One region of the Oceanisphaera sediminis genome, then DNA from elsewhere that is predicted to be linked to it. Evidence: predicted binding sites of a transcription regulator. Region 1 holds the regulator's gene; each other region holds the start of a gene.
The links. The regulator LexA, encoded in region 1, represses DNA repair genes until DNA is damaged. The targets are predictions, from matches to a motif close to ANCTGTNTNNNNANACAGNT.
Positions count from the first base shown of each region.

Region 2: a site for LexA is predicted at 4,807-4,826, ahead of ruvA (Holliday junction branch migration protein RuvA). Genes of this name have one in related genera too.
Region 3: a site for LexA is predicted at 3,364-3,383, ahead of recN (DNA repair protein RecN). Genes of this name have one in related genera too.

Region 1 is NZ_BAABDS010000026.1:194,998-204,646, forward strand. Features, by position in the region: gene livG (high-affinity branched-chain amino acid ABC transporter ATP-binding protein LivG) at 1-540, shown strand, start outside; gene ABD827_RS08860 (ABC transporter ATP-binding protein) at 543-1,247, shown strand; gene glpE (thiosulfate sulfurtransferase GlpE) at 1,316-1,633, shown strand; gene glpG (rhomboid family intramembrane serine protease GlpG) at 1,633-2,466, shown strand; gene ABD827_RS08875 (flagellar basal body-associated FliL family protein) at 2,460-2,852, opposite strand; gene ABD827_RS08880 (chorismate--pyruvate lyase family protein) at 2,979-3,533, shown strand; gene ubiA (4-hydroxybenzoate octaprenyltransferase) at 3,539-4,402, shown strand; gene lexA (transcriptional repressor LexA) at 4,523-5,131, shown strand; gene coxB (cytochrome c oxidase subunit II) at 5,784-6,905, shown strand; gene ctaD (cytochrome c oxidase subunit I) at 6,915-8,534, shown strand; gene ABD827_RS08905 (cytochrome c oxidase assembly protein) at 8,521-9,057, shown strand; gene ABD827_RS08910 (cytochrome c oxidase subunit 3) at 9,068-9,649, shown strand, end outside.
Region 2 is NZ_BAABDS010000008.1:35,384-45,032, forward strand. Features, by position in the region: gene tolB (Tol-Pal system beta propeller repeat protein TolB) at 1-230, opposite strand, end outside; gene tolA (cell envelope integrity protein TolA) at 233-1,345, opposite strand; gene tolR (protein TolR) at 1,353-1,778, opposite strand; gene tolQ (protein TolQ) at 1,778-2,458, opposite strand; gene ybgC (tol-pal system-associated acyl-CoA thioesterase) at 2,448-2,861, opposite strand; gene ruvB (Holliday junction branch migration DNA helicase RuvB) at 3,129-4,148, opposite strand; gene ruvA (Holliday junction branch migration protein RuvA) at 4,152-4,760, opposite strand; gene ruvC (crossover junction endodeoxyribonuclease RuvC) at 4,927-5,448, opposite strand; gene ABD827_RS03210 (YebC/PmpR family DNA-binding transcriptional regulator) at 5,803-6,543, opposite strand; gene nudB (dihydroneopterin triphosphate diphosphatase) at 6,530-7,015, opposite strand; gene aspS (aspartate--tRNA ligase) at 7,019-8,824, opposite strand; gene ABD827_RS03225 (DUF72 domain-containing protein) at 9,051-9,649, shown strand, end outside.
Region 3 is NZ_BAABDS010000036.1:25,810-35,458, forward strand. Features, by position in the region: gene dnaK (molecular chaperone DnaK) at 1-1,441, opposite strand, end outside; gene grpE (nucleotide exchange factor GrpE) at 1,578-2,180, opposite strand; gene nadK (NAD(+) kinase) at 2,366-3,250, shown strand; gene recN (DNA repair protein RecN) at 3,407-5,071, shown strand; gene udp (uridine phosphorylase) at 5,197-5,955, opposite strand; gene ABD827_RS11340 (outer membrane protein assembly factor BamE) at 6,154-6,492, shown strand; gene ABD827_RS11345 (RnfH family protein) at 6,531-6,878, opposite strand; gene ABD827_RS11350 (SRPBCC family protein) at 6,853-7,302, opposite strand; gene smpB (SsrA-binding protein SmpB) at 7,439-7,924, shown strand; RNA gene ssrA (transfer-messenger RNA) at 7,967-8,326, shown strand; gene hsdR (EcoAI/FtnUII family type I restriction enzme subunit R) at 8,847-9,649, shown strand, end outside.

The sequences.
Region 1 (9,649 bases):
ATTGCCCGACTGGGCATGGTGCGCACCTTTCAGCATGTGCGGCTGTTCAAGGAAATGACGGTGCTGGAAAACCTGCTGGTGGCCCAGCACTTTCATCTGAACACCGGCTTTTTGTCCGGCCTGCTCAAGACCCCGGCCTTTCGTCGCGCCGAGCGGGAAGGGCTGGCGCTGGCCCATTACTGGCTGGAAAAAGTCAACCTGACCGAGTTTGCCAATCGCACCGCCGACAACCTGGCCTATGGTCAGCAGCGGCGACTGGAAATTGCCCGTTGCATGGCGGCCCGCCCGTCTCTGCTGATGCTGGACGAGCCGGCGGCGGGACTCAACCCGAACGAGACGCACGAGCTGAATCGGCTGATCTGTGATTTGCGTGATAACGAAGGGGTCAGCATCCTGTTGATTGAACACGACATGAAGCTGGTGATGGATATCTCAGACTATATCTATGTGGTCAATCAGGGGCGGCCACTGGCCGAGGGCACGCCTGAGCAGGTGCGTAACAACCCCGATGTGATCAAAGCCTACCTGGGAGAAACCTGAGCATGCTGCATGTGGATAATGTCTGTGCCCGCTATGGCAAAATCCAGGCGCTGGAAGAGGTCACCATTGAAATCAAACAGGGAGAAATCGTCACCCTGATCGGCGCCAACGGTGCCGGCAAGACCACCCTGATGATGACCATTTGCGGTGATCCCAAACCGGCCCGGGGGCGAGTGTTGTTCGAAGGTCAGGATCTGGGCGGGCTCGATACGCCCGCCATCATGCGCAAGGACATCGCCATCGTGCCCGAGGGGCGGCGTATCTTTGCCCGGCTGACGGTGGAGGAGAATCTGCACATGGGCGCCTTTTTCGTCGACAAGCGCGAGCATGCGCCGTTGCTGGAAGAGGTGTATCGAATGTTTCCCCGGCTGAAGGAGCGCATGAACCAGCGGGCCGGCACCATGTCCGGCGGCGAACAGCAGATGCTGGCCATCGGCCGGGCGCTGATGAGCAAGCCGCGGCTGCTGCTGCTGGACGAGCCCTCGCTCGGGCTGGCGCCGATTATCATCGCCCAGATATTCGACACCATCGCCCGGCTGCGGGACGAAAAGGGCATGACCGTCTTTCTGGTGGAGCAGAATGCCAATCAGGCTCTGAAGCTGGCGGACCGAGGTTATGTGCTGGAAAACGGCCGCGTGGTGCTGGCCGATACCGGCGCGGCCCTGCTGGTCAACGAACAGGTACGGCAGGCTTATCTCGGTGGCTAGGGACGGCGGCTGATGCCAAGGTCGCCGATATTGGGTAAACTGCCCTAAATTTACGCTAGGAGTAACCCATGGAGCAGTTTGCCCATATTTCGGTGGCCGAAGCCGACACCCTGCTGGCCGAGGGCCATGCCCGGCTGGTGGATATTCGTGATCCCCAATCCTTTGCCCAGGCTCACGCCGAGGGTGCCTTTCATCTGACCAACGATACTCTGGTGTCCTTTACCAACGAGGTCGATTACGAGACGCCGGTCGTGGTGATGTGCTACCACGGCGTCAGCAGTCAGGGTGCGGCCCAGTACCTGATCAATCAGGGCTTCGAGGAAGTCTACAGCCTGGATGGCGGCTTTGAAGCCTGGCGCCGCACCCAGACGGTGGTAACGGCCTGATGAAACTGCTGCTGGTGCTGGATGATCCGCGCCGGGCCCAGTCGTTCGTCGATTACCTGGCCGATATGGGCCTCAAGTGTGAGCTGACGCTGGATGATGACAACAACGTCAGCATCTGGCTGGTTAACGAGGTCCGTTATCAGCAGGCCCAGCAGGAAGTGAAGCGTTTTATCGCCGAACCGCTGCATCCACGCTATCAGGATGCGTCCTGGCGCCAGGGCGACACCCATGCGCATTTCAGCACCGACGCAAACAGACCCGGGCTTGCCCGGGATCTGTTGCGCCAAACCGGACCGGTCAACATGCTGGTGCTGCTCGCCTGCGTGGCCATTTATGGCCTGAGTCAGTTGGGCTTGCCGATGTTCGGGCTGCTGGCGTTTCCGTCCGACTGGAGTCAACTGCTGGGCGCGGAGTTTTGGCGCGCCTTTACGCCGGCACTGCTGCATTTCTCCCTCATGCATCTGGTATTCAACCTGTTCTGGTGGTGGTATCTGGGCGGCATGGTCGAGCGGCGGCTGGGGCATGGCAAGTTGCTGCTGTTGCTGTTGGTGGCGGGCGTGCTGCCCAACCTGATGCAGTTCTGGGCCAGCGGCCCCCGCTTCGGTGGGCTGTCGGGGGTGGTGTATGCCCTGCTGGCCTATGTGTGGTTGTCGGGGCGGCTCAACCCGGCCCGCGGCATAGGGCTGCCGGACGGCATGGCGGTGTTCATGGTGGTCTGGCTGGTGCTGGGCTTTGCCGGCGTGCTGGGTCCGGTGGCCAATCTGGCCCACCTGGGCGGTGGGCTGATCGGACTGTTACAGGCCTGGTTTGATCGTGGTCGTCGTGCTTACTGATACAGGAACTTGGTAAACAGCAGGCGATGAATCGGTGTTTCGCCGGTTTCTTTCAGCAGTAAATCGTTGAGTCGCTGCTGTCCTTGCTGCGCCAGCTCGTTGCGTACTTCCAGCGAGCGAATTTCCTGCTGGTTCTGCTCTGCCAGCAGGTTGTTGATGGCATCGCGCAGCAGCGGCATATGCTGCTCCACCAGCGGCATCTTGTCGGCACTTTTCAGCATCAAATCGACGGACACTCGAATATAACCCAGGGTCTGCCCCGAATTCTGGTAGTTGGTAATAATGTCCGGCGTCATGGTGTAGTATAAGGGCCCTTCGGGAGCCGTCTCCTGAGCGTGAAGCTGACCGGCAGTCAACAGGATACAAAGTGCAATAAAGCGAAACATCGCAAGCCTTTCTATTTGAATAATAAGAGTATTGTTTAAATAAAGCACTGGCCGGTCAAGTGAATACGTATTTTTCAGAATAATGAAGCGATTCGAGCATGTGTTTTACCATTTCAGGAAGTGCCAGTGACTAACACCGCCGATCATGCCTGGCACTGGGGGCCGGAGTTGCCGCAGTCTCAGCGGCTATTGTGCCACTGGCTACAGGATACCGGCTCTCTGACCGAACGGTTGCGTCGTCATTGCCGGCAGTTTCGGGTTCAGTTACAGCGCACCACCGCCGAAATATCCCTTACCCCGACTCAGGCCGCATGGATTGGCGCCGATCGTGCCTTTTGCCGTGAAGTGTTGCTGCTCTGCGATGAACAGCCCTGGGTTTATGCCAGCTCCCTGTATTCTCCCTCGACCCTGAATGCGGTGCCGGCGCTGGGCGGGCTGGGTCAGCGGGCGCTGGGCGAATTGTTGTTTGAAGATCCTCAATTACTGCGCAGCGAGTTCGAATTTGCCCAACTGACGACTCCGCAGTGGCAGCAGTTGACTCAAATGCAGGACATAGTGCCGTCAGCAAAGGATTATTTGCCCTGGGCCCGGCGTTCGCTGTTGTCTACCGGCAGGGCCGGTGTCTTGGTGACCGAGCTGTTTTTACCGCAGGCGCAGGCCTATCAGGAAGGAAATAAATGACTGCCATGACTACCCCATCCCGACCTCGCTGGCGTGCCTATATGGCGCTGGCCCGACTCGACAAACCCATCGGCACCCTATTGCTGCTGTGGCCGACCCTGTGGGCGATCTGGATAGCCGGTGAGGGCCGGCCTTCGTTCTGGCTGCTGCTGGTGTTTGTTGCCGGGGTGTTTTCGATGCGCTCCGCCGGTTGTGTAATCAACGATTACGCGGACCGTCATATCGACGGGCACGTCAAGCGTACCCATGCCCGGCCGCTGCCGAGTGGCGAGCTGACCGAAAAGCAGGCGCTGGGCTTTTTCGCCCTGCTGGTGGGTATCTCCTTCCTGCTGGTGCTGACCACCAACGCCCTGACCATACAACTGGCGGTGGCTGGCCTGGGCTGGGCGGCGCTTTATCCCTTCATGAAACGCTACACCAACCTGCCGCAGCTGTTTCTGGGCATCGCCTTTTCCTGGGCCATTCCCATGGCCTTCGCCGCCCAGAGCAACAGCCTGCCGCCGGGACTCTGGCTGCTGTTCGCCGCCAATCTGACCTGGACCATCGCCTACGACACCATGTATGCCATGGTGGATCGAGACGATGACCTTAAAATCGGCGTCAAGTCGACCGCCATCCTGTTTGGTCGTCGTGACAAGCTGGCAGTCGGTCTGTTGCAGCTAGTGACCCTGATGTTGCTGGTGGCGGCCGGCCAGGCCTTTGCCCTTGGCCCCATTTTTTACTGGAGCCTGCTGGGTGCGGCCGGCCTGTTTGTGTACCAGCAGCGGCAGATCCGCGACCGGGAGCGCATGGCCTGTTTCGGCGCCTTTCTCAACAACAACTACGTCGGCATGCTGGTATTCGCCGGCGTGGTACTGACGTTGCTGTAACCACAGCGGGTGGTGGCTGATGCAAGGATACCGGTCGCAGGAAGGGCTCGGATTTTATGCTTGCCCTGTCGGATTTACTGGATATACTGACAGTTAACTGTATAAAAAAACAGGTCCATTATGAAAGCCCTTACGCCTCGCCAGTCTCAGGTACTGGAGATCATCAAAGAGCATATTCAGCAGACCGGGATGCCGCCGACCCGCGCCGAAATTGCCCGGACGCTGGGCTTTAAATCGGCGAATGCCGCCGAAGAGCACCTCAAGGCGCTGGCTAAAAAAGGCGTCATCACCATGATGCCCGGCACCTCTCGTGGTATTCGCCTCGCCGAGGAAGAAGAGGAATTGGGGCTGCCGCTGATCGGACGCGTTGCCGCCGGTGAGCCCATTCTGGCCCAGCAGCATATCGAGAGCCACTACAAGCTGGATCCGTCCCTGTTTCATCCGTCGGCCGATTTTCTGCTGCGGGTAAAGGGCATGAGCATGAAGAACATCGGCATCATGGACGGCGATCTGCTGGCGGTACATAAAACCCGGGAAGTGCGCAATGGCCAGGTGGTTGTCGCCCGGCTGGACGATGAAGTCACGGTCAAGCGCTTTCGGCGTCAGGGCAGCAAGGTCAGCCTGTTGCCCGAAAACGAGGAACTTGCTCCCATCGAGGTGGACCTGCGTACTCAGGAGCTGACCATCGAAGGCCTGGCCGTCGGGGTGATCCGCAACGCCGACTTCTGATTTCCCCTTGCTCTGAACAGCGCACTCCGGGGCAGTTGATCTGCCCCGTTTTTCGTTTCCTTCCATCAACTCCATTAAGTATCTGATCATATTTGTGCCTCAGACCAGAGGCAACACAGCCGCCTCCCTCGACACGCCACTGGGCTAGCCATCTTTGCTGGGTAACCGGCTGCGAATATTCACTGGATACTCGGTCCATTACCCAACAAAGATATACGGCAGCAAGCTGCCCCATGGGGGCTCGGAAATGCCGTCCATAGCATTTCACGGTCGAGGGGGTCGTTCTCTGTTGCCTCTTCTTGAGCACCGAGTAGCCAGAAGGCGGCGCCAACAGGCCATGCCGGAGTATCAAGGAGGACAAAGGGATCTGCTCCAGCGGCCATCACATGACAGGGATGTCATGTGCTGAGCGTCACAAGGAGGTGCTTGAAGCGGGCCGGTGGAGTGGGCCCTTTGTCCGATGTTTACACAGCGATGGAATAGACCACTGTTCATGGGATCGGCCTAACTTCCTTTTTTACTTCAATTTTTTACTTTTTCATTATCAGTGCTTTACTTAGTGAGTGCCGGGCCGAGGGATGTGGTAGCCCGACAAGCACTGACTCGTTAGACGAGTGCACCAAAAATACAGGAAGAACTTTTGGGGGTGCGTGTGAAGCCGATTATTCTGCTGTTGTCCCTGCTGGCAACGCTGCCTGCAAGAGCGCAAGCTCGTTTGAACATGACCGAAGGGGTCACCGATATCAGCCAAAAGGTGTATGGCCTGCATATGACCATACTGATTATCTGCGCGATTATCGGCCTGCTGGTATTCGGGGTCATGTTCTGGGCCATTATTCACCATCGAAAATCCAAGGGTGCCCGGGCGGCGCAGTTTCATGAAAGTACCAAGGTCGAGATCCTCTGGACCCTGATCCCCTTTATCATTCTGATCGCCATGGCGGTGCCCGCCACTCGTACCCTGGTGGCGATGGAAGATGCCTCAGAATCCGATCTCACCGTGCAGATCACCGGGTCTCAGTGGAAGTGGCATTACCGGTACTTCGATCAGGGGGTCGAGTTCTACAGCCTGCTGGCCACCTTGCCGCAGCAAATTCAGGGAACGGTCGCCAAGGGTGAAAATTACCTGATTGAAGTCGACCAGCCGCTGGTGCTGCCCACCGACCGCAAGATTCGTTTCCTGATCACCTCCGATGACGTTATCCACTCCTGGTGGATGCCGGCGTTTGCGGTGAAGAAAGACGCCATTCCCGGTTTTATCAACGAAGCCTGGACCCGCATCAATCAGCCCGGTCTGTATCGCGGTCAGTGTGCCGAGCTGTGCGGCAAGGATCACGGTTTCATGCCGATAGTGGTGGATGCCCGAACGCCCGAGGAATTCGACGGTTGGCTGGCTGACACCCGGGCCGAGCAGGACGCAGCCAAGGCCGCCGAACAGCAGCTGTTGGCGATGGAAATGACCCAGGACGAGTTGATGCAGCTTGGTGAGCAGGTTTATCAACGCCACTGTGCCGCCTGTCACCAGGCCAGTGGCGAAGGCATACCCGGCGCCTTTCCGGCACTCAAGGGCAGCGAGATGGTTCTCAACGACAGGGCCGCCCATATCGATATCGTGCTGTACGGCAAGGCCGGCACCGCCATGCAGAGTTTCGACAAGCAGCTGGCGCTGAAAGAGCTGGCCGCGGTGATCACCTATGAACGCAATGCCTGGGGCAATGATGCCGGCGATCTGGTGCAACCCGGCGACATTGATCAGGCCAGGCAGGGACAATAGGGGGCAGGGATGACACAGCTAAACGTAACAGACACCGCCGATGAACATCTGGGCCATGACGAGGCGCATCACGGCCCGGCCAAAGGCTTGCGGCGCTGGCTGTTTACCACCAACCACAAAGATATCGGCACCCTGTATCTGCTGTTCAGCCTGTCCATGTTCTTTGTGGGCGGCGGCATGGCCATGGTGATTCGGGCCGAGCTGTTTCAGCCCGGCCTGCAGTTGGTGGAGCCGAACTTCTTCAATCAGATGACCACCATGCACGGTCTGGTGATGATTTTCGGCGCCGTGATGCCGTCCTTTGTCGGCCTCGCCAACTGGATGATTCCGATGATGATAGGCGCGCCGGACATGGCGTTGCCGCGCATGAACAACTGGAGCTTCTGGATACTGCCCTTCGCCTTCGTGTTGATGCTGTCGTCGCTGTTCATGCCCGGCGGCGGTCCCAACTTCGGCTGGACCTTCTACGCGCCGCTGTCTACCACCTATTCACCCGACAGCACCGCGCTGTTCGTGTTTGCCGTGCATATCATGGGCATCAGCTCCATCATGGGCGCCATCAACGTCATCGTGACCATCTGGAATCTGCGGGCGCCGGGCATGACCTGGATGAAGCTGCCGCTGTTCTGCTGGACCTGGCTGATTACCGCCTTTCTGCTGATTGCGGTCATGCCGGTGCTGGCGGGAGCGGTGACCATGGTGCTGACCGACAAGTACTTCGGTACCAGCTTCTTCGAAGCCGCCGGCGGCGGTGATCCCGTGCTGTTCCAGCATATCTTCTGGTTCTTCGGGCACCCCGAGGTCTACATCATGATACTGCCGAGCTTCGGCATTATCTCCGCCATCATCCCTACATTCAGCCGCAAGCCGCTGTTCGGTTATGCCTCCATGGTGTATGCCACCGCCTCCATCGCGGGTCTGAGCTTTCTGGTGTGGGCGCATCACATGTTTACCGTGGGCATGCCGGTGGCGGCCGAGCTGTTCTTCATGTATTGCACCATGCTGATTTCGGTGCCGACCGGGGTCAAGGTGTTCAACTGGGTGGCGACCATGTGGCGGGGCTCGCTCAGTTTTGAAGTGCCGATGCTATTCGCGCTGGCCTTTATCGTGCTGTTCACCATCGGCGGCTTCAGCGGCCTGATGCTGGCCATCACCCCGGCCGATTTTCAGTACCACGATACCTATTTCGTGGTGGCCCACTTCCATTATGTGCTGGTCACCGGCGCCATCTTCTCGGTATTGGCGGCGGTGTATTACTGGCTGCCGAAGTGGACCGGGCATATGTTCAATGAACGGCTGGCCAAGTGGCATTTCTGGTGTTCGGTAATATCGGTCAACGTGCTGTTCTTCCCCATGCATTTTCTGGGTCTCGGCGGCATGCCTCGGCGGATTCCCGACTATTCGCTGCAGTTCGCCGACATTAACGCCCTGGTCAGCATCGGTGGCTTCGCCTTCGGTTTGTCCCAGCTTATCTTCGTGGTGGTGCTGATCAGGTGTATCCGCGGGGGAGTAACGGCGCCGGCCAGCCCCTGGGAGGGGGCGCACGGGTTGGAATGGACGGTACCGTCACCGGCGCCTTACCACACCTTCAGCACACCACCGGAGATAGAAGGCAATGGCTCACGTTAACAGGATAGCGGTTCGACTGGGCCTGCTGGCGGTGGCCATGTTCGGGTTCGGTTTTGCCCTGGTGCCGCTGTATGACGTCTTCTGCGACATCACCGGGCTGAACGGTAAAACCGCCACCCGGGCGGTGGCCGAATCCCGAGTGGTGGACGAGCAGCGATGGGTAACGGTGGAGTTCGTTACCTATCAGAGCAGTGGGCTGCGGGGGAGGTTCGATCCCTCGGTGCACCGGTTGCAGGTACGGCCGGGCGAGATGCATCAGGTGGACTTTACCGTCAATAATCCCGGTGGCGATGCCCGGGTGCTGAGAGCCATTCCCTCGGTATCACCGGGGGTGGCGGCGAGCTACCTGCGCAAGACCGAGTGTTTCTGCTTTCAGGAGCAGCCGATAGCGGCGGGGAGCGAGGCGGTGATGCCGATGCGTTTCTATGTGGATCAGGCACTGCCGGCCGACATAGAGGTATTTACCCTGTCCTACACCCTGTATGACATCAGCGAGCAGGCTGCCGCAGGCAGCGGCGCTTAAGGAGACGAGCATGGTGGTCAAGACGCAGCAATATTATGTGCCGGCCCAGAGTCCCTGGCCGATAGTGGGTGCCCTGGGACTGTTTCTGCTGGCCTCCGGTGCCGGTCTTTGGGCGGCGGGCATCGGGGGCATTGCCGGGCCGGTGGTGTTTGCCGCCGGCACCCTGGTGATGACGGTGATGCTGTTTGGCTGGTTCGGCAACGTGATCAAGGAGTCTCACGCCGGACTCTACAGCGACCAGATGGACAGATCTTTCCGTCAGGGCATGAGCTGGTTCATCTTCTCCGAGGTGATGTTCTTCGGTGCCTTTTTCGGTGCCCTGTTTTACGCGCGGGTGCTGGCGGTGCCCTGGTTGGGCGGGGCCGGTAATAACGCCATGACCAATGCCGTACTCTGGCCCGACTTCAGTGCCAGCTGGCCGCTGTTGCAGACGCCGGGCGGTATCGAAACCACCGCCATGGGCTGGTTTGGCTTACCGCTGATCAACACCGTGATTCTGCTGACCTCGTCCGTGACCGCCCATCTGGCCCATTTGGCGCTGTTGCAGGAACGGCGCCCGCGTCTCAAGCAATGGCTGGGCCTCACCGTGGTG
Region 2 (9,649 bases), on a different contig from region 1:
GGCAGGCGACTGCGATCCAGCGGGCGGAACATGCCACTGTTGCGCAAGTCGTTGCCAATCACCTCGGCCAGATCCTGCGGGGCCGCACCGCCGCCGGTCCATTTAAAGGGCACAACCGCCACCGGGCGGGCACTGTCGATGCCGCCGGTAATCACGATATCCAGTGCCGCCTGTGCCCGACCTGCCAGCAACAGCAGCGGCAACCATAACCATATCCATCGTTTTGTCATCACTAGAGCCTCGGTATCAGCGTCAGATTCAGATTTTGTAATTGCTTGTTCACTTCAGGATCCTTGGGCATCGGCAGAGTACCGGTCTTGCGAATCGCCAGCCGGGCCGAACGACACACCTCCGAATCTCCCTGACCCTCCCCTATGTTCAGGATCAAGCCGTCTGTCGCTACCCGAATATTAATCACGCACTGCTTGCCTACCATGGTAGGCCCTACCAGCCAGTTACGCCGAATGGCGGCCACGATCATGCCGGTATACTTGTTTACTTCCGCCGCCGAGGCCGGTCGTGAACTACCGCCACCATCCGCCCCCATCAGGGCTTCCAGATCCTTCAGCGCCTGCTCGGCTTCGGCTTTCTTCTTCGCCTCTGCCGCCTTGGCCTCGGCCTGCTTCTTCGCTTCCGCCGCCTTGGCTTCGGCCTGCTTCTTCGCTTCCGCCGCCTTGGCCTCGGCCTGTTTCTTTGCCTCCGCCGCCTTGGCCTCGGCCTGTTTCTTCGCCTCCGCCGCCTTGGCTTCGGCCTGCTTCTTCGCTTCCGCCGCCTTGGCCTCGGCCTGTTTCTTCGCCTCCGCCGCCTTGGCCTCGGCCTGTTTCTTCGCCTCTTCGGCTTTCCTGGCCTCGGCTTCTGCCTGCTTTTTGGCCGCCAGTGCCTTGGCCTCGGCCGCCTTTTGAGCCGCTTCGGCTTCCGCCTGTTTCTTCGCTTGTGCCGCTTCCTGAGCCTTGCGCTCTTGTTCTATCACCTGTTGCCGTTCATTTTCGGCCTTGGCCTGCTGGGCAGCCAGGGCCTGCTGCTGTTCGGCTACACGCTTGGCCTCTTCGGCTGCTCGCTGCTGCTCAGCCAAACGCTCGGCCTCTTTTGCCGCTTTCTGCTCTGCCTCGGCGCTGGCCTGCTCTGCGGCCCTCGCGCGCTCCTGCTGCGCCTGCATTTCGGCCAGGCGCTCGGCCTGAGCCGCCACCATGCCATCATCGATCATGGTGGCTTCGATGATCGACACCGCCTGAGCAGGCCGCTTGGGCGCACTAAAATCGATTCCGACCAGTAACACCACGCCAATCAGCAGATGTAACGCCAGCGAAATCAATAACGATTTGCGAATACCGCCTTGCTCCGTCATGAGTCCGCTACTGCTCCGGTTGCGTCATGAGGCCAACGGTCGGCACGCCGGCCGCCTTCAGCGTGGCCATCAACTGAATGACGGCGTCATAACGTACGTTGGCGTCGCCTTTCACCACCACCGGTGCCTTGGGGGTGGTTTTTAGCTGAGCCTGCACCATATTCGCCAGCGCCAGCAAATCTACCGCCTCGTCCCGGTTTTCGCCGATGTCGAGAAAGTAACGTCCTTCGGCATCGACGGACGCCACCAGCGGCTTGTCGCTGTCTTCCGGCATCATTTCAGCTTCGGCCTGCGGCAAGTCCACCTTGACGCCCTGAGTGATCACCGGCGCAGTCGCCATGAAAATAATCAGCAGCACCAGCATCACATCGATATAAGGCACCACGTTAATCTCGGCAACGCGTTTACGACGTCTGCGTTGATAGCCGTGCATCAGTTGCCACCCGCCGCCACCTGGCGGTTGAGAATGGTAGAAAACTCATCCATGAAGTTGGCCAGGTGGTTTTCCTGGCGCTCAACCTGATAGCTGAACCGGTTATAGGCAATCACCGCCGGAATGGCCGCAAACAGGCCCAGTGCCGTGGCGATAAGCGCCTCGGCAATACCCGGTGCCACCATCGACAGCGTGGCCTGTTGCACTTCCGCCAGGGCGATAAAGGCATTCATGATGCCCCAAACGGTACCAAACAGACCGATATAAGGGCTGATGGAACCGATGGTCGCCAGCATCGACAGGTTGGTCTCGAGGCGATCCACTTCCCGCGACAGCGCCACGCGCATGGTGCGATAGGTGCCCTCGAGCATGCTCTCCTGCGAGCGGCCCTGTTTTTGCAGCCGCACAAACTCCTTGAAGCCGGCGTAAAAAATCTGCTCCATGCCGGCCAGGTTGTCACGGCGGGCATTGCTCTCGTGATACAGGCGACTCAGATCGGCACCGGACCAGAACTTGTCTTCAAACTGCGCCGAGTCATTCCGGGCTGTGGTCAGTATTTTGCGCCGGTTGAGGATCATCGCCCAGGACAGAATAGACATGCCCATCAGCAGCAGCATCACCAGTTTCACCAGCAAGCTGGCTTGTAAAAACAGACCTAAAAACGATATTTCAGCGTGCACCTGACAATACTCCCATCAGCGGCTCAGGAATGGCAAAGGGTTTCATGTGAGGAATTTTGACGCAAGCAATCTGCACCATTCCCCGAACCAGCGAAAGGCCGGCATCATCCAGAATTTCCTGTTCAAATACAATAGAGGCACGTTTCAGCTTTTTCACCGTCACGGTGACAGTTAATGCATCATTGAAACGGGCGGGCCTTTGAAAATCCAGCTCTACCCGCCGCACCACGAAGGCCACCCCCTGTTCGAGCAGAGTGTCCTGCTCAACCCCCAGGCTGCGCAACCATTCGGTGCGTGCTCTTTCCATGAATTTCAAGTAATTAGCGTTATAAACAATACCACCGGCATCGGTATCTTCGTAATAGATACGCACCGGCCAGTCAAAGCTTGTGTCAGACGTCATTCGCTCAGCCATAGGGGCTAAAAAGATGGCATTACTATACCTGAGTCAAATTTAGGAAAGAAGAGAACGCTTTTAGCGCACGACAGGAAAGGGCGTGAGGAGTGAGGAGTGAGGCGTGAGGCGTGAGGCGTGAGGCGTGAGGCGTGAGGCGTGAAGCGTGAAGCGTGAAGCGTGAAGCGTGAAGCGGCAAAGTGTAGGGTCGAATTTATTCGACCAAAGAGTGATTGGGGATTAGAGACCCAGTCCCTATTCCCCATTCCCCATTCCCTATTCCCCCAGTCTTGACTCCGGCAGATCGAAGCCGAAATGCAGATAGGCCCTGGGGGTAGCGATGCGGCCACGGGGGGTACGCTGCAGAAAGCCCTGTTGAATAAGGTAGGGCTCTATCACATCCTCGATGGTTTCCTTCTCTTCGCCGATGGCCGCCGCCAGATTATCCAGCCCCACCGGGCCGCCCATGAACTTGTCGAGTACCGCGGTCAACAGCTTGCGGTCCATGTAGTCGAAGCCCTGCTTGTCGACATCCAGCATGTCCAGCGCCTGGGCGGCAATGGAGGCATCGATATCGCCGCTGCCCTTCACCTCCGCGAAGTCCCGCACCCGGCGCAACAGGCGGTTGGCAATACGCGGCGTACCCCGAGCCCGGCGCGCCATCTCGAAGGCACCGTCGTCGTTGATGGTCAGGCCCAGTTTGTCGGCGCTGCGGCTGATGATGTGGGCCAGATCCCCAACCTGATAGAACTCAAGCCGCTGCACGATGCCGAAGCGATCACGCAACGGCGAGGTCAGCGAGCCGGCCCGGGTGGTTGCACCCACCAGGGTAAAGGGCGGCAACTCCAGCTTGATGGAGCGCGCAGCCGGCCCCTCGCCAATCATGATGTCGAGCTGATAGTCTTCCATCGCCGGATAGAGAATTTCTTCCACCACCGGGCTCAGACGATGAATTTCATCGATAAAGAGCACATCTCCCGGCTCAAGATTTGTGAGCATGGCCGCCAGATCGCCGGCCTTTTCCAGCACCGGGCCCGAGGTGGTCTTGATGCTGACACCCATTTCATTGGCGACGATGTTGGCCAGGGTGGTCTTGCCCAGCCCCGGCGGGCCGAAGATCAGCAGGTGATCGAGCGCTTCTTCCCGGCGACGGGCCGCCTCGATGAAAATTTCCATCTGGCTGCGCACATGATCCTGACCACGATAATCGGACAAGGCCTTGGGCCGTATGGCCCGGTCGATGACTTCTTCTTCCCGCTGGGGCGCGGGATTGATAAAACGGTCCGCTTCAATCATGCCTTACACCATGCTGCGCAGGGCTTCACGGATCAGCTGTTCCGCATCCAGCCCCGGCTTGGCAATTTTCTTGACGATTTGCTCGGCCTGATTGGCCTTGTAACCCAGCGCCTGCAGGGCGGCAATGGCCTCGTCACGCGCACCGTCGGCCACCGAGGCGACAGAGCCCATGCCTTCGGGGGCCGGGTTGAACAGGTCATAACCGCCAAAGCCCTTGAGCCGGTCGCGCATTTCCACGATCAGCCGCTCGGCGGTTTTCTTGCCCACGCCGGGCAACTTGACCAGGGCGCCGATTTCGCCCTGCTCGACGTTATAGATAAACTGATCGGCGGTCATGCCGGACAGAATGGCCAGCGCCAGCTTGGGGCCCACGCCGTTGGTCTTGATCAGCTCGCGAAACAGCGCACGCTCGGTTTTGGTATTAAAGCCGAACAACAGCTGAGCGTCTTCACGCACCACAAAATGGATCAGCAAGGTCGCCGCCTCGCCGATATTGGGCAACTCGTAAAAACAGCTCATCGGCAGCGTCACTTCATAACCGACACCACCGACATCCAGCAGAATGTCCGGTGCCTGTTTTTCGCTGATAATACCTTTCAACCGACCTATCACTGGGGATCCCCGCTAACCAATCTGAGTTGCACCAAGAATAATGAATAACTGGATAAATATCCATGTATCAATACCGGGACTCGGGAACAGGGAATGGGGACTCGAACCGCGGTAGGCTGGGACTCCTGTATTCCAATCCCGAATCCCCAGTCCCAAATCCTCGATTTCAACGCAGCCGCCCTCGTACCGTGCCTCGAACCTGGCCGGCCATGCTGACCAGACTCTGGCGGGTGTGGCCGTGGCACAGGGCCACCGCCAGGGCATCGGCGGCGTCGGCCTGAGGCGTGCCGGGCAGGCTCAGCAGCTTCACCACCATGTGCTGCACCTGGGACTTGTCGGCGCCGCCCTGCCCCACTACCGCCTGCTTGATCTGGCGGGCGGAATACTCCGCCACCTCCAAGCCGCCATTGGCGGCGGCCACAATCGCCGCGCCCCGGGCCTGACCCAGTTTGAGCGCCGAGTCCGGGTTGCGGGCCATAAACACCTGCTCGATGGCGAACAGGTCTGGCCGGAATTGCAGGATGATCTCGCTGACACCGTCGTAGATTTTCTTCAGTCGTGGCGCCAGCTCGTCGTCGGTCATGCGAATACAGCCCGAGCCCAGATATTCCATTTTATTGCCGCTCTGGCGCACCACGCCGTAGCCGGTAATGCGCGAGCCGGGATCGATACCTAGAATAATGGACATAAAAAACCAGCTATCAGCCGTAAGCTATCAGCGGTAAGCTGATCGAGCCGGCTGAAAGTAAATTATTAAAATTAAAGGGTTCTGTCGCCTGCAGACAGGACTCCGGCCTGTAGCTGCCGCTTTAGCCGGCAGGGCCTGCGAAGCTGGCCTTGAATATGCGGCCGTTTGTAACATTGCGCCGACTAAAGTGGCGCCTACGGCCTCACCGCAGATCAAGACGAATGTCTGTAGGCCCGAATTTATTCGGGCAAACCATGCCACCTGCTGCACCCTTGCCCGGCTAAAGCCGGGCCTACAAAGCAGCATCACTTAACGCTGACAGCTTATCGCTTACGGCTGCCCGAAGGGCCTCGTTTACAGCTTTTCCGCCAGTTCGTCGGAGATCTCGCCGTTGTGGTAAACCTCCTGCACGTCGTCGGCATCTTCCAGCATGTCGATGAGGCGCATGAACCTGGGTGCCGTGTCTTCGTCCAGTTCGGCGCTGGTCGAGGGGATCATGGTCACTTCGGCGTTCTCGGCCTCCAGACCATCGGCATCGAGTGCATCCTTGACGCTGCCGAATTCGTCCCACTGGGTATACACGTCGATGGAGCCGTCGTCGTTCACCACCACATCGTCGGCACCAGCTTCGAGTGCCGCCTCCATCACCGTCTCTTCGTCGACGCCCGCATAGCTGATCACGCCCTTCTTCTCGAACAGGTAAGCAACCGAGCCATCGGTACCCAGGTTGCCGCCATTCTTGGAAAAGGCATGGCGCACATCGGATACGGTGCGGTTACGGTTATCGGTCATGCATTCCACCATCACCGCGGTGCCGCCCGGGCCGTAGCCTTCGTAGATAATGGTTTCCAGCACCTGACCGTCCAGCTCGCCGGCGCCACGCTTCACCGCCCGATCGACGGTGTCGCGGGTCATGTTGTTGGACAGCGCCTTGTCGATGGCCGCCCGCAGCCGCGGGTTGGCCGTCGGATCCGAGCCGCCTTCGCGGGCGGCGGTGGTCAGTTCGCGGATCAGTTTGGTGAAGATTTTACCGCGTTTGGCATCCTGTGCCGCCTTGCGATGCTTGATATTGGCCCATTTACTATGACCTGCCATCAGTCTCGTCTCCTTTGTCCCTGCATAAATTCTTGTCTTGATTCTTGCGCTGTATCAGCCGGTCGATGGCCAGCTTGTTGGTCCAGGAACTGGCTTGTTCCCGGGCCTCTGCCAACGGCATCCAGCGCTGGGAAAGGTGCTCGGTGAGGTACACCTCCTGCGGGCTCGACAGCTGCAAGTGAAATTCGTATTCCCAGTTGTGGGTCACCCCCGGGCGGTAACGATGCCGCCAGCGGGGGTAGATTTCAAAGCGCACCCGGTGTCCGGTTTCCACCAGCTGCAGGCCGTTATTCAGCCGCAGTCCGGTTTCTTCTTCCAGTTCGCGCACCGCCGCCTGATAGCGGGTTTCGCCCACTTCCAGGCTGCCGGTGACCGACTGCCAGAAGTCCGGGTTGTCCTGACGTTGCAGTAACAGTACCTGATCCTCGGTATGAATGAGGATCAGCACCGATTCCGGATGCTTGTGAGCCATGTCTTAGCTGTCTGCCTTATCTGCGGATTGAGCTGTGGATTGGCCTGCCTTGGCTGCCGGCAGTTCGGTACGAATGGCCAGCTCCGTCAGTGAATCCGGGTTGGCGAGGCTGGGCGCATCGGTCAGCAGACAGGAAGCGGTGGTGGTTTTGGGGAAGGCAATCACGTCCCGAATATTGTCGGTGCCGGTCAGCAGCATCACCAGACGATCCAGGCCAAAAGCCAGACCGGCGTGCGGCGGCGTACCGTACTTCAGCGCGTCGAGCAGGAAGCCGAACTTTTCCTGCTGCTCTTCGGCGTTGATGCCGAGCAGACAGAACACGGTTTGCTGCATCTCGTTGTTGTGGATACGCACCGAGCCACCGCCCACTTCGTAACCGTTGATCACCATGTCGTAGGCATTGGCCACGGCCGCGGTCGGGTCGGCTTCCAGCGCTTCGGCACTGATGTCCTTGGCAGCGGTAAAGGGATGGTGCATGGCATACAGGCGATCGTCTTCTTCTTCGAACATCGGGAAGTCGACCACCCACAGCGGCTTCCAGCTGTTTTCGATCAGATCCAGATCCTTGCCCAGCTTCAGACGCAGGGCGCCCATGGCATCGCAGACTACCTTGGCGGAAGAAGCGCCGAAGAAGATGGCATCACCGTCCTGGGCACCGGTACGGGCCAGCAGTTCGGTGACGATGTCTTCGCTCAGGAACTTGGCGACCGGCGATTGCACGCCCTCCAGGCCCTTGGTCACGTCGTTCACCTTCAGCCAGGCCAGGCCCTTGGCGCCGTAGATGCCGACGAACTTGCCGTATTCATCGATTTGCTTGCGAGACAGGGCGGCACCACCGGGTACTCGAAGCGCGGCCACGCGGCCCTTGGCGTCGTTGGCCGGGCCGGCAAACACCTGAAAGTCGACGTTCTTCACCAGATCGGCAATGTCGACCAGCTCCATGGCAATACGCAGATCCGGCTTGTCGGAGCCGTAACGACGCATGGCGTCGGCGTAGCTCATCACCGGGAAGGTGCCCAGATCCACGCCCGCCACGTCCTGCCACAGATCCTGTACCAGTTGTTCCATCACTTCCCGCACCTGTTCGGCGCTCATGAAAGAGGTTTCCACATCGATCTGGGTGAATTCGGGCTGACGGTCGGCACGCAAGTCTTCGTCGCGGAAGCATTTGACGATTTGGTAGTAACGGTCGAAGCCGCTCATCATCAGCAACTGCTTGAACAGCTGGGGTGACTGGGGCAGCGCGTAGAAATAACCCTTGTGCACCCGGCTCGGCACCAGATAATCGCGCGCGCCTTCCGGCGTGGCCTTGGTCAGCATCGGGGTTTCGATGTCCATGAAGCCCTGATCGTCCATGAAACGACGCACCCGGCTGGTGACCCTGGCGCGGGTTTTCAGGTAACGGGCCTGCTCGGGACGACGCAGATCCAGATAGCGATACTTGAGGCGCTGTTCTTCCGAGTTGTTCTGGTTGAAGTCGAGCGGCAGCGGATCGGCCTTGTTGATGATGGTCAGTTCGTGGGCGAAGATTTCCACCGCACCGGTGGCCATGTCCTTGTTCACCTGAGACTCGGGACGGGCACGTACTACACCGGTCATCTGGATACAGAACTCGGCACGCAGTGCAGACGCCTTGTCATAGGCTTCGGCCTTGTCCGGATCGAAGAACACCTGCACTATGCCTTCCCGATCGCGCATGTCGATGAAGATCAGACCGCCCAGATCACGACGACGATGTACCCAGCCACTTAGGGTTACGCTCTGGCCAACCAGGGCGGCGTCAACCTGCCCGCAATAATGAGTGCGCATGGAGTCTTCCTTTGATGATGTTGCCACGCGACCGGCGGCCGCGAGTCATGAATTTGTCAGTAAATAGCGCGCTAGTATAATGGAAAACCCGAAGGGCCGTAAAATCATGTCTTTAAAAGGCGGGAATAGGGATTAGGGAATAGGGACTGGCAAAGGCAAATCCCGCATTCTCCTGGCTCCTATTCCCCATTCCCCAGTCCCTAATCCCTTTGTAAAAAGGAAAAATATGTCGTTATATCTGGGCCTCAGCCAATGGTCCCACCCCGCCTGGCCCGGGCAGTTGCTGGGGCGTGAGCTCAAAACCACCGAGCATCTGCTCGACTACGGCCGGGTATTCAACTCGGTGGAAGGCAACACCAGCTTCTATGGCGTGCCAGACGCCAACAGCCTGCAGCGCTGGGCCAGCCAGACCCCTGACGACTTTCGCTTCACCTTCAAGTTTCCCGCCGCCGTCAGTCATCAGGGCCGGCTGGCCGACAACATCAGGGCCGCTCTGGACTTTATCGAACAGCTGGACCCGTTGCAGCACAAGCTGGGCATGCTGATGCTGCAACTGCCCGCCGTCTGCGGCCCCGAGCAACTGGACGGCCTGGCACAACTGCTGGCTGCCCTGCCGGATCGGTTTCAATACGGGGTAGAGGTACGCCATCCCGCCTTCTTCGCCAAGGGCGAGGCCGAACGCCAGCTCAACCGACTGCTGCTGGAGCGGGGCGCCAATCGCATCATCATGGACTCGCGCCCGGTGTTTTCCTGCCCGCCATCTACCCCGGCGCTGGCGGATGCCCAGCAGAAAAAACCCAGGGTCCCGGTGCATATCATCAGCAC
Region 3 (9,649 bases), on a different contig from region 1:
CGGCATCGATGTCGAAGGTCACTTCGATCTGCGGCAGGCCACGCGGTGCCGGACGAATACCTTCCAGGTTGAACTGACCCAGCGACTTGTTGTCACCGGAGCGCTTGCGCTCACCCTGCAGCACATGAATGGTCACGGCAGACTGATTGTCGTCGGCGGTAGAGAACACCTGGGATTTCTTGGTCGGAATCGTGGTGTTCTTCTCGATAAGCGCGGTCATCACGCCACCCATGGTTTCAATACCCAGTGACAGTGGAGTCACGTCCAGCAGCAGTACGTCTTTCTTGTCACCGGACAGTACGGCACCCTGAATGGCAGCACCCACGGCCACGGCTTCGTCCGGGTTCACGTCTTTACGTGGTTCCTGACCGAAGAAGTCACTAACGGCCTTCTGCACCAGAGGCATACGGGTCTGACCGCCCACCAGGATAACATCGTCGATGTCGGACACGGACAGACCGGCATCTTTCAGTGCGGTACGTACCGGGTCCAGCGACTTCTTGACCATGTCTTCTACCAGTGACTCCAGCTTGGCGCGGGTCAGCTTGATGTTCAGGTGCTTGGGACCGGTTGCATCAGCCGTGATGTACGGCAGGTTCACCTCGGTCTGCTGGGCGGAAGACAGCTCGCACTTGGCTTTTTCGGCCGCTTCTTTCAGACGCTGCAGCGCCAGCATGTCGTTACGCAGATCGAAGTTCTGCTCGCGCTTGAATTCTTCCACCAGATAGGTGATCAGGCGGTTGTCGAAGTCTTCACCACCCAGGTGAGTGTCACCGTTGGTTGCCAGTACTTCGAAGGTTTTTTCACCGTCCATGTCATCGATTTCGATGATGGAGATATCGAAGGTACCACCGCCCAGATCGTATACCGCCACCTTGCGATCGCCCTGCGCCTTGTTCACGCCGTAGGCGAAGGCGGCAGCAGTCGGCTCGTTGATGATGCGCTTCACGTCCAGACCGGCGATACGACCCGCATCTTTGGTGGCCTGACGCTGGGCATCGTTGAAGTAGGCCGGTACGGTAATAACCGCTTCGGTCACCGCTTCACCCAGATAGTCTTCGGCAGTTTTCTTCATCTTTTTCAGCACTTCGGCAGAAATCTGCGGCGGTGCCATTTTTTTGTCTTTTGCTTCAACCCAGGCATCACCGTTGTCGGAGTTGATGATTTTGAACGGCATGATTTTGATGTCACGCTGCACTTCTTCATCTTCAAAGCGACGGCCGATCAGACGTTTGATGGCAAACAGGGTGTTGTGCGGGTTGGTCACCGCCTGGCGCTTGGCGGGCTGGCCAACCAGCGTCTCACCGTCATCGGTATAGGCGATGATGGAGGGAGTAGTACGAGTACCCTCGGCGTTTTCTATAACCCGCGGGGTATCCCCGTCCAGGATAGCAACACAAGAGTTGGTGGTACCCAGATCAATGCCGATGATTCTACCCATAAAATCCTCTCTCAATATCTTGAATTCAATCGTAAGCGTTTCGTGTTTTGCTTTAGAGCCTATATGTGGTTGCCGCTAGTGGCTTTCAAGACTCGCATCACATTTTTTTAGGCAAAAGCCGATATTTTGGCTCGAATCAAGCCTGAGTATCGATGGCAGGCCCCTTGGCCACCATCACCATGGCAGGGCGAAGCACCCGACCATTCAACTCATAGCCTTTCATCATCACCGCCAGTACCGAGTTGGGGGCGACATCGCCGCTTTCCACCATGCTCATGGCCTGGTGCTTGTTGGGGTCGAAGGCCTCACCCTGGGGGTCAATCGGCAAGACGCCAAATTTTTCCACCGTGTTCAGCAAGGATTTCAGCGTCAGCTCAACTCCTTCATACACCGCCTCAAAAGCATCACTTTCCTTATCGGTATGCTCCAGCGCGCGTTCCAGGCTGTCGATCACCGGCAGCAGCTCATTGGCAAACTTTTCCAGCGCAAACTTCTGTGCTTTTTCTACATCCTGTGCCGCGCGGCGGCGCAGGTTTTCCATTTCCGCCAGGGCACGCAAGGCGTTGTCTTTCTCAGACTGGGCATTGGCGGTGGCGTCTGCCAGCTTTTGCTCCAGCTCGGTTACATAAGCCGCATCCGGTTGGGCTGCCTCGGCGTTGGCGCCGGCTTCGGTGTCTACCGTCAGCGGTTCCTGCTCGGCGGCTTGCTCCGCGTCAACCTGATGTTGTTTCTTGCTCATGTTATCTCCCGTATATATTTACTGACCTGCAGCCTATATGGGGGCTGCAGATCATATTTCAAGAGAATATTTTGACGATAGCGATCTGGTCGGTGGCACACCGCCATCGGGTTATTTAGAATGGCTCCATGTCTCGGTCAGGGAACAGATGACCGCATTGCCTACTCAGTCGGGTCAATATATCAATGGAAACCGAATTCAATACCATAGCGCTTATCGGCAAGCCCGATCACGAAGGCGCCAATCAGACACTGGTGGCGCTGTATAATCATATTGTCGGCCTGGGTCTCAAGGTAGTGATAGAACGCCGGGTCGGCGAACAGCTGCGCCTGGATCAGGCTGAATTGCTGGAAATGGTCGAATTGGGTGAGCGAGCCGATCTGGCGATCGTGGTGGGCGGTGACGGCAACATGCTGGGAGCCGCCCGGGTGCTGGCCCGCTTCGATGTGGCCGTGGTCGGCGTTAACCGGGGTAACCTGGGCTTTTTGACCGACCTGTCTCCGGACAGCTTCGAGCAACCGCTTGAACGCCTGCTGGCCGGCGACTACCAGGCCGAGCAGCGCTTTCTGCTGGAAACCCAGGTACACCGGCACGGCCAGCTCAAGGCCAGTAATACCGCCATGAACGAAGCGGTACTGCACCCGGGTAAAATCGCCCACATGATCGAGTTCGAGGTCTATATCAACGGGCATTTCATGTACAGCCAGCGCGCCGATGGCATGATAGTGGCCACCCCCACCGGCTCTACCGCCTATTCGCTGTCTGCCGGCGGCCCCATCGTGACTCCCAATCTCAACGCCATTACCCTGGTACCGATGTTTCCTCACACCCTGAGTTGCCGCCCCATCGTTATCGATGCCGACTCGCAGGTTAAACTGGTGTTGTCTCCCAACAACAAGACCGAACAGATGCTGATCAGCTGCGATGGTCATGTCTCGCTGGCGGTGCAACCCGGTGACGAAATTCATATCAACAAGAGTCCCTACAAGCTGAAACTGCTTCACCCTCGTGGCCATAATTACTTTGAAGTACTGCGCAGCAAACTCGGTTGGGGCAGCAAACTGTTTTAACCCTGTGAGGGGTGAGGGGTGAGGGGTGAGGAGCATTGCAGAATTTGCTTCCTTCCCCTCACCCTTTACTCTTCACGCCTCACTACCAACTTGAACTGTACAAAACAACAGTATACTGTATCTACATACAGCATCGTTTTGTGCAGGGGTTCCACCATGTTGCTTCAGCTCACCATCAGCAATTTTGCCATTGTTTCCTTCCTTGAGCTGGACTTGCGTCCAGGCATGACCAGCATTACCGGAGAGACCGGTGCCGGCAAATCCATCGCCATTGACGCCCTCGCCCTGGCACTGGGTGAACGTGCCGATGCCGATTCGGTACGCCCCGGTGCCGACAAGGCCGACATCAGCGCCCGTTTTCGTATCGACAAGCTGCCACGCGTCAAGACCTGGCTGAGCGAGCAAGAGCTGGATGAGCAGGGCGAATGCATTCTGCGCCGCACCCTGAGCCGCGAAGGGCGTTCTCGCGGCTATATCAACGGTACTCCGGTGCCTCTGTCTCAACTCAAGGCCCTCGGTGCCCTGCTGATCAACATTCATGGGCAGCACGCCCACCAGGCATTGCAAAAGTCCGACTATCAACGCGGTCTGCTCGACGCCTATGCCGGCCATCACCGGCTGATGGAACAGGTCAGCAGGCAATATCAGCAATGGCGCCAGCTCAGTAACGAACGCAAACAGCTGCAAAGTGAGCAGGCCCAGTGGCAGGCCCAGCGCCAACTATTGGAATATCAGGTAGCCGAGCTGGATGAACTGGCCCTGGCCGAGGATGAGTTCCCGACTCTGGAAGCCGAGCACAAACGCCTGGCCAACGGCGCCGAGCTGCTCAACGACTGTCAGCTGGCACTCAATGTGCTGGCTGACAGTGAAGAAACCAACGCCCTGCAGCTGTTGCGCCAGGGACTGAAGGTATTGATTGAGCTCAATCAAATGGACAACCGGCTCGGCCCGGTGCAGGAAATGATAGAAAGCAGCCTGATCCAGCTGGAAGAAGGTCACGGCGAGTTGAGCCGTTATCTGGACCGGCTGGAACTGGATCCGGAACGGTTGCATGAGGTGGAAGCACGGCTCGGCAAGGTGATGGAGCTGGCACGCAAGCATCATGTACAGCCGGTTGCCCTGCATGACTTTCATCAAGAGATCAAAGTCAGGCTGGCGGAAATGGATCATAACGACAGCCGCCTGCAGGAGCTGGATGATGAAGTGGAGCAGAGCAAAGCACTGTTTCTGCAAGCGGCGGAACGGCTCAGCCAGAGCCGGCAGCGCTATGCCCAATCATTGAATCAGCAGATCACCCAAAGCCTGCATCAATTGAGCATGGAACATGGTCGCCTTGAAATTACCGTGACCGCGGATAACGGCGCCGGTTACTCCCCGCTGGGTATCGATCGGGTCGAATTTCTGGTCAGCACCAACCCGGGCCAACCCATGAGCCCGCTGGCCAAGGTGGCTTCGGGTGGTGAACTGTCGCGTATCAGTCTTGCCATTCAGGTGATTACCGCCCAGAAGGTCGAGACTCCTACCCTTATCTTCGACGAGGTAGATGTAGGTGTCAGCGGCCCGACGGCGGCGGTGGTCGGCAAACTGCTACGTCAGCTGGGTGACTCCACCCAGGTACTGGTGATCACCCACCTGCCCCAGGTGGCCGGTAATGGCCACCAGCATTATTTTGTCAGCAAAGACAGCGCCGACAACGACACCCAGACTCGGATGCAGGAACTCGATGAACAAAGCCGGCTGCAGGAACTGGCCCGGTTGCTGGGCGGCAACAAAATTACCAGCAACACCCTGGCCAATGCCCGGGAACTACTGGTCAGTTGAAGGTGAGGCGTGAGGCGTGAGGCGTGAGGCGTGAGGCGTGACATAGTAGGATCGAATATATTCGATCCTACAGAAAGTGTTTCTTTACTGTCAGCTTGTCGCTTAAAACTTAACGCTGTCTTTCGTCATACCAGGCGACGAGCGGCTCCGATGACGATGTCAATCGCCTGCTGCTCGGCCTGCTGCAAGGTGACATCGTCGGGAATTTCCTGCTGGGTACGATTGACGATAACCCCGGCCACGCAACCGGCCCTCAGTCCCTGGCTGGAGCACATGGTAAAGAGGGTGGCCGACTCCATTTCGTAGTTCAGCACCCCCATGCTCTGCCATTCTTTCATGCTGCCCTGAAACTTGCGCAACATGCGGGCCGAATAGGTATCGTAACGTTCCTGACCGGGATAGAAGGTATCAGACGAGGCGGTGATACCGACATAAGGCTCAAGCCCCAGCTCCCGAGCCGCATCCACCAGCGCACAGGTACAGTCAAAATCGGCGACCGCCGGAAACTCCATGGGGGCGAAGTGGCTGCTGGCACCATCGAGTCGTACCGAACCCTGGGTCACTATCATATCGCCGACCTTGACATGACTCTGAATCGCGCCGGTGGTGCCAATACGCAGAAAGGTGGTCACCCCCAACTGGGCCAGTTCTTCCACCGCAATGGAAGTAGAAGGACCACCGATACCGGTAGAGCAGACCACCACCGGTTTGCCGTCCAGCTCGCCCAGCCAGGAGGTGAACTCCCGCTTGCTGGCCAGATGTCGGGCATTGGCCAGCTGGCCGGCAATACGTGCGACCCGCTCAGGATCCCCCGGAATAATGGCAAGCGTTGCGCCTTGCAGATCCTCATCGGTTATCCCTAAGTGAAAAACGTGCTTTGCCATTGGCTTACTCCCGAAAGAAAGCGTTAAAAACGAAGATGATAGGACAGTGGGTGCCGGATGACCATCATTGCGGGCACGGAACCATGCTCTGACAAGAGGCCGGTTCCCATCGTCGGAGTATTGAGAGGGTGTCGGCTTTTACAAGCTCATCGCCAACAGCTATCATGCCCAGCAAGTCACACAGGATATAATGCAGCCATGCAACTCAAAACCTTGATTTTACCCTTGCTACTCACTCTTCCTCTGGCCGGTTGCGGCCTGGTGTACAAGGTCGACATTCCCCAGGGCAACTACATTGAAGCCAAGCAGGTCGCCCAGCTGCGCCAGGGCATGAGCCAGGAGCAGGTTCGCTTTCTGCTGGGTAATCCCATGAGCCTGGACGGTTTCAACCATGATCGTTGGGTGTACCTTCATTATCTGAAACCGGGCCGGGGTGACGTAGAGCAGAAACAACTGATTCTGGACTTTACCAACGATGCGCTTGTCTCGGTCAGCGGCGATTATCCCGCTCCTGCCACCTTTGAGCAGGGTCTGTAACAAAGTCTATGGTCATGGGACTCACAGACCATGGCCGGTTACTTTTTGGCTCTCTTGGGGTCGGGACGGCCGCCGGTGACCTTGTCCGCCCGCCCCTCTTCCTTCGCCTGTTCGGCACGACGCCGCCTAATCTCCTTGGGATCGGCCAATAAAGGACGATAAATCTCGATTCTGTCGCCATCAACCAAAGCGTGTTCCAGCTTAACCTGTCGTCCGAATACCCCGACCATGTTGCTATCCAGGTTAATCTCGGGGTATTGCTGCAGAATACCGGATTGTTCTATTACCTGCCTGACGCTGTCCCCTTCCGATACTCTCATGCTCAGCACCATCTGCTGCTGTGGCAGCGCATACACAATTTCAACCCGAATAAGACTCACGGCCATATACCTCTCTTGCCCGCTCACTGAATGAATGCACCATGGCATTGGCCAATTCTTTAAATACGCCTCCAAAAGCAAGCTCCACCAGACGGGAGGTAAACTCGAAGTGTAACTTGAGTTCGACTTTGCAGGCATCCGCATCCAGCGGCGTGAAGGTCCAGCCTCCGTTGAGCGTCTTGAAGGGCCCATCTACCAGTTCCACACTGATATGCTGATGAGGTTTAAGTTCATTGCGCGTGGTGAAAGTCTTGCGGATCCCCACCTTGGCCACATCCAATGCCGCCGTGATGGAAGTGGCCGACTCGGATACAATACGGCTGGCCACGCAGCCGGGCAAAAACTGCGGATACGAGTTTATATCGTTCACCAATTCATACATCTGTTTTGCGCTGAACATCACCAACGCACTGCGGGTAATACTGGGCATAACCTCTCCTGGCAGCAGAACGGCCTGATTTTAACATTAATCCTGGCCCGGCTCACCACCATTACCGCACAAAAAACAAGCAGTTGCCGTGTAGGCAATTCCAAACCTTCAACCGGACCCGTATAATGGCGTCACTATGACAAAAAACAAAGCCAAGAAAAAAGTCGGTTCCAGCACCATTGCCCTCAACAAAAAGGCAAGGCACGAATATTTTGTAGAAGAAAAATTCGAAGCTGGGCTGGAACTACAAGGATGGGAAGTGAAAGCGATGCGGGCGGGCAAAGCCAACATCGCCGATGCTTATGTGTTCATGAGAAACGGTGAAGCCTTCTTGTTTGCCGCCACCATTACGCCACTAAACGTTGCCTCTACTCACGTAGTATGCGACCCCATGCGCTCGCGCAAGCTGCTGCTGAAGCGGCGCGAGCTGGATCGACTCACCGGTCAGATTGAACGCGAAGGCTATACCCTGGTGCCGCTGGCACTGTACTGGTCCAAGTCGTGGGTAAAGATCGAAATTGGCCTGGTAAAAGGTAAAAAGAGCCATGACAAGCGCCAGGACGTCAAAGAGCGTGACTGGAAGCGAGAAAAAGATCGCATGATGAAGCATAAAAATCGCTAACCCTTGTGATTTGGCAAGAATTGCAATACCATAAGTTTACTTGGGGCTGATTCTGGATTCGACGAGATTCTCGAACTCCTAGGTGCATGCCGAGGTGCGATAGGCCTCGTTAAAAAATCGCAAAAAAATAGTCGCAAACGACGAAAACTACGCACTAGCAGCTTAATAACCTGGTAGAGCCCTTCTGCCCTAGCTTGTCTGTGACTTAGGGAATTGGAAGGTCATCCTTCACAGAATCGCGTGGAAGCCGTGCCTAACGGGTGAAGCGTTAAAACCAATTTAGGCTAGTCATTCTGTGGCGTGTCTGTCCGCAGCAGGTGGCGAATTCAATGACTGACTAAGCATGTAGTACCGACGACGTAGGTTTTTCGGACGCGGGTTCAAATCCCGCCAGCTCCACCAATCGATTGGAAAGGCCCCGCAAGGGGCCTTTTTGTTGGGTAAAACAAGCACTTAGCTACTTATTAGCACTTCCTGAATAACCACCCAAAAACCCACTTACTGTCACACCTACTGTCACACCTGAAAGCACTTCAGGGGCAGTAATTTCACTCTACCCCCTTTCCCCGATTTTTCCAGCACTCCTTATTGGCAGTGGCTTTTGCCGTTCATTGCCAAGCCTGATGCAAACACCGGACTCTCATTAGTCTGCTGAGGCCACATAGCCTCAATAACCTAAGCAGCCTGCACTGCCTGAGCCGTCTGCTCATGCTACGGAGCCTCAACAGATTACTGAAGCTAATCAGTCTGCACAGGCTCAGCAGCCTGCAGATACTACAAAGGCTGAGCAGGCTCTGTAGGCTCTGTAGGCTCTGTAGGCTCTGTAGGCTCTGTAGGCTACGCAGTCTGGTTATAAATAATTCAAATGAAACCAGCTGTGTGCCAGAATGCCGAAAAGACTGTGAACGGGATAAGCGCAGCCATGATAAAAATAAATAAGTCAGCTCTTACTGAATCAGACATCATCAGCAAGTTCATCCTGCCTGCCGTTAAGCAGTCGGGCTGGGATGACATGAGCCAAATCCGCCAGGAAGTGAAACTGCGGGATGGCAAGGTGATCGTCCGTGGCCAGATGGCCGCACGCAAGAAGGTCAAATCCGCCGACATCGTGCTTTATCACAAGCCCAACTTGCCGCTGGCGGTGATTGAGGCTAAGGCCAACAAGCACGATATCGCCAAGGGCATGCAGCAGGCGCTGGACTATGCCGGTTTGCTGGAAGTGCCGTTTGTGTTTGCCTCCAACGGTGACGGCTTCGTCTTTCACGACAAAACCAATCCGGCGGCGCTCGAAACCGAAATCAGCCTCGATGACTTCCCTACTCCGGCTCAGCTGTGGGACAAATTCTGCACTTGGAAAGGTTACAGTCAGGCACAGCTTCCCATCATTACCCAGCCGTATCACGATGACGGTAGTGGCAAGATGCCGCGCTACTATCAGCTACAGGCCATCAACAAGACCATTGAAGCTATCTCTGGCGGTCAGGATCGCATTCTGCTGGTGATGGCGACCGGCACCGGCAAGACCTACACCGCCTTTCAGATCATCTGGCGACTGTGGAAGGCACGCAGCAAAAAGCGCATCCTGTTTCTGGCTGACCGTAATGCATTAGTTGATCAGACTCATCAGAATGACTTCCAGCCCTTCGGCACCGCCATGACCAAGGTGGGAGGACGCAAGGTCGATCCCGCCTTTGAAATTCATCTGGCCTTGTATCAGGCATTGAC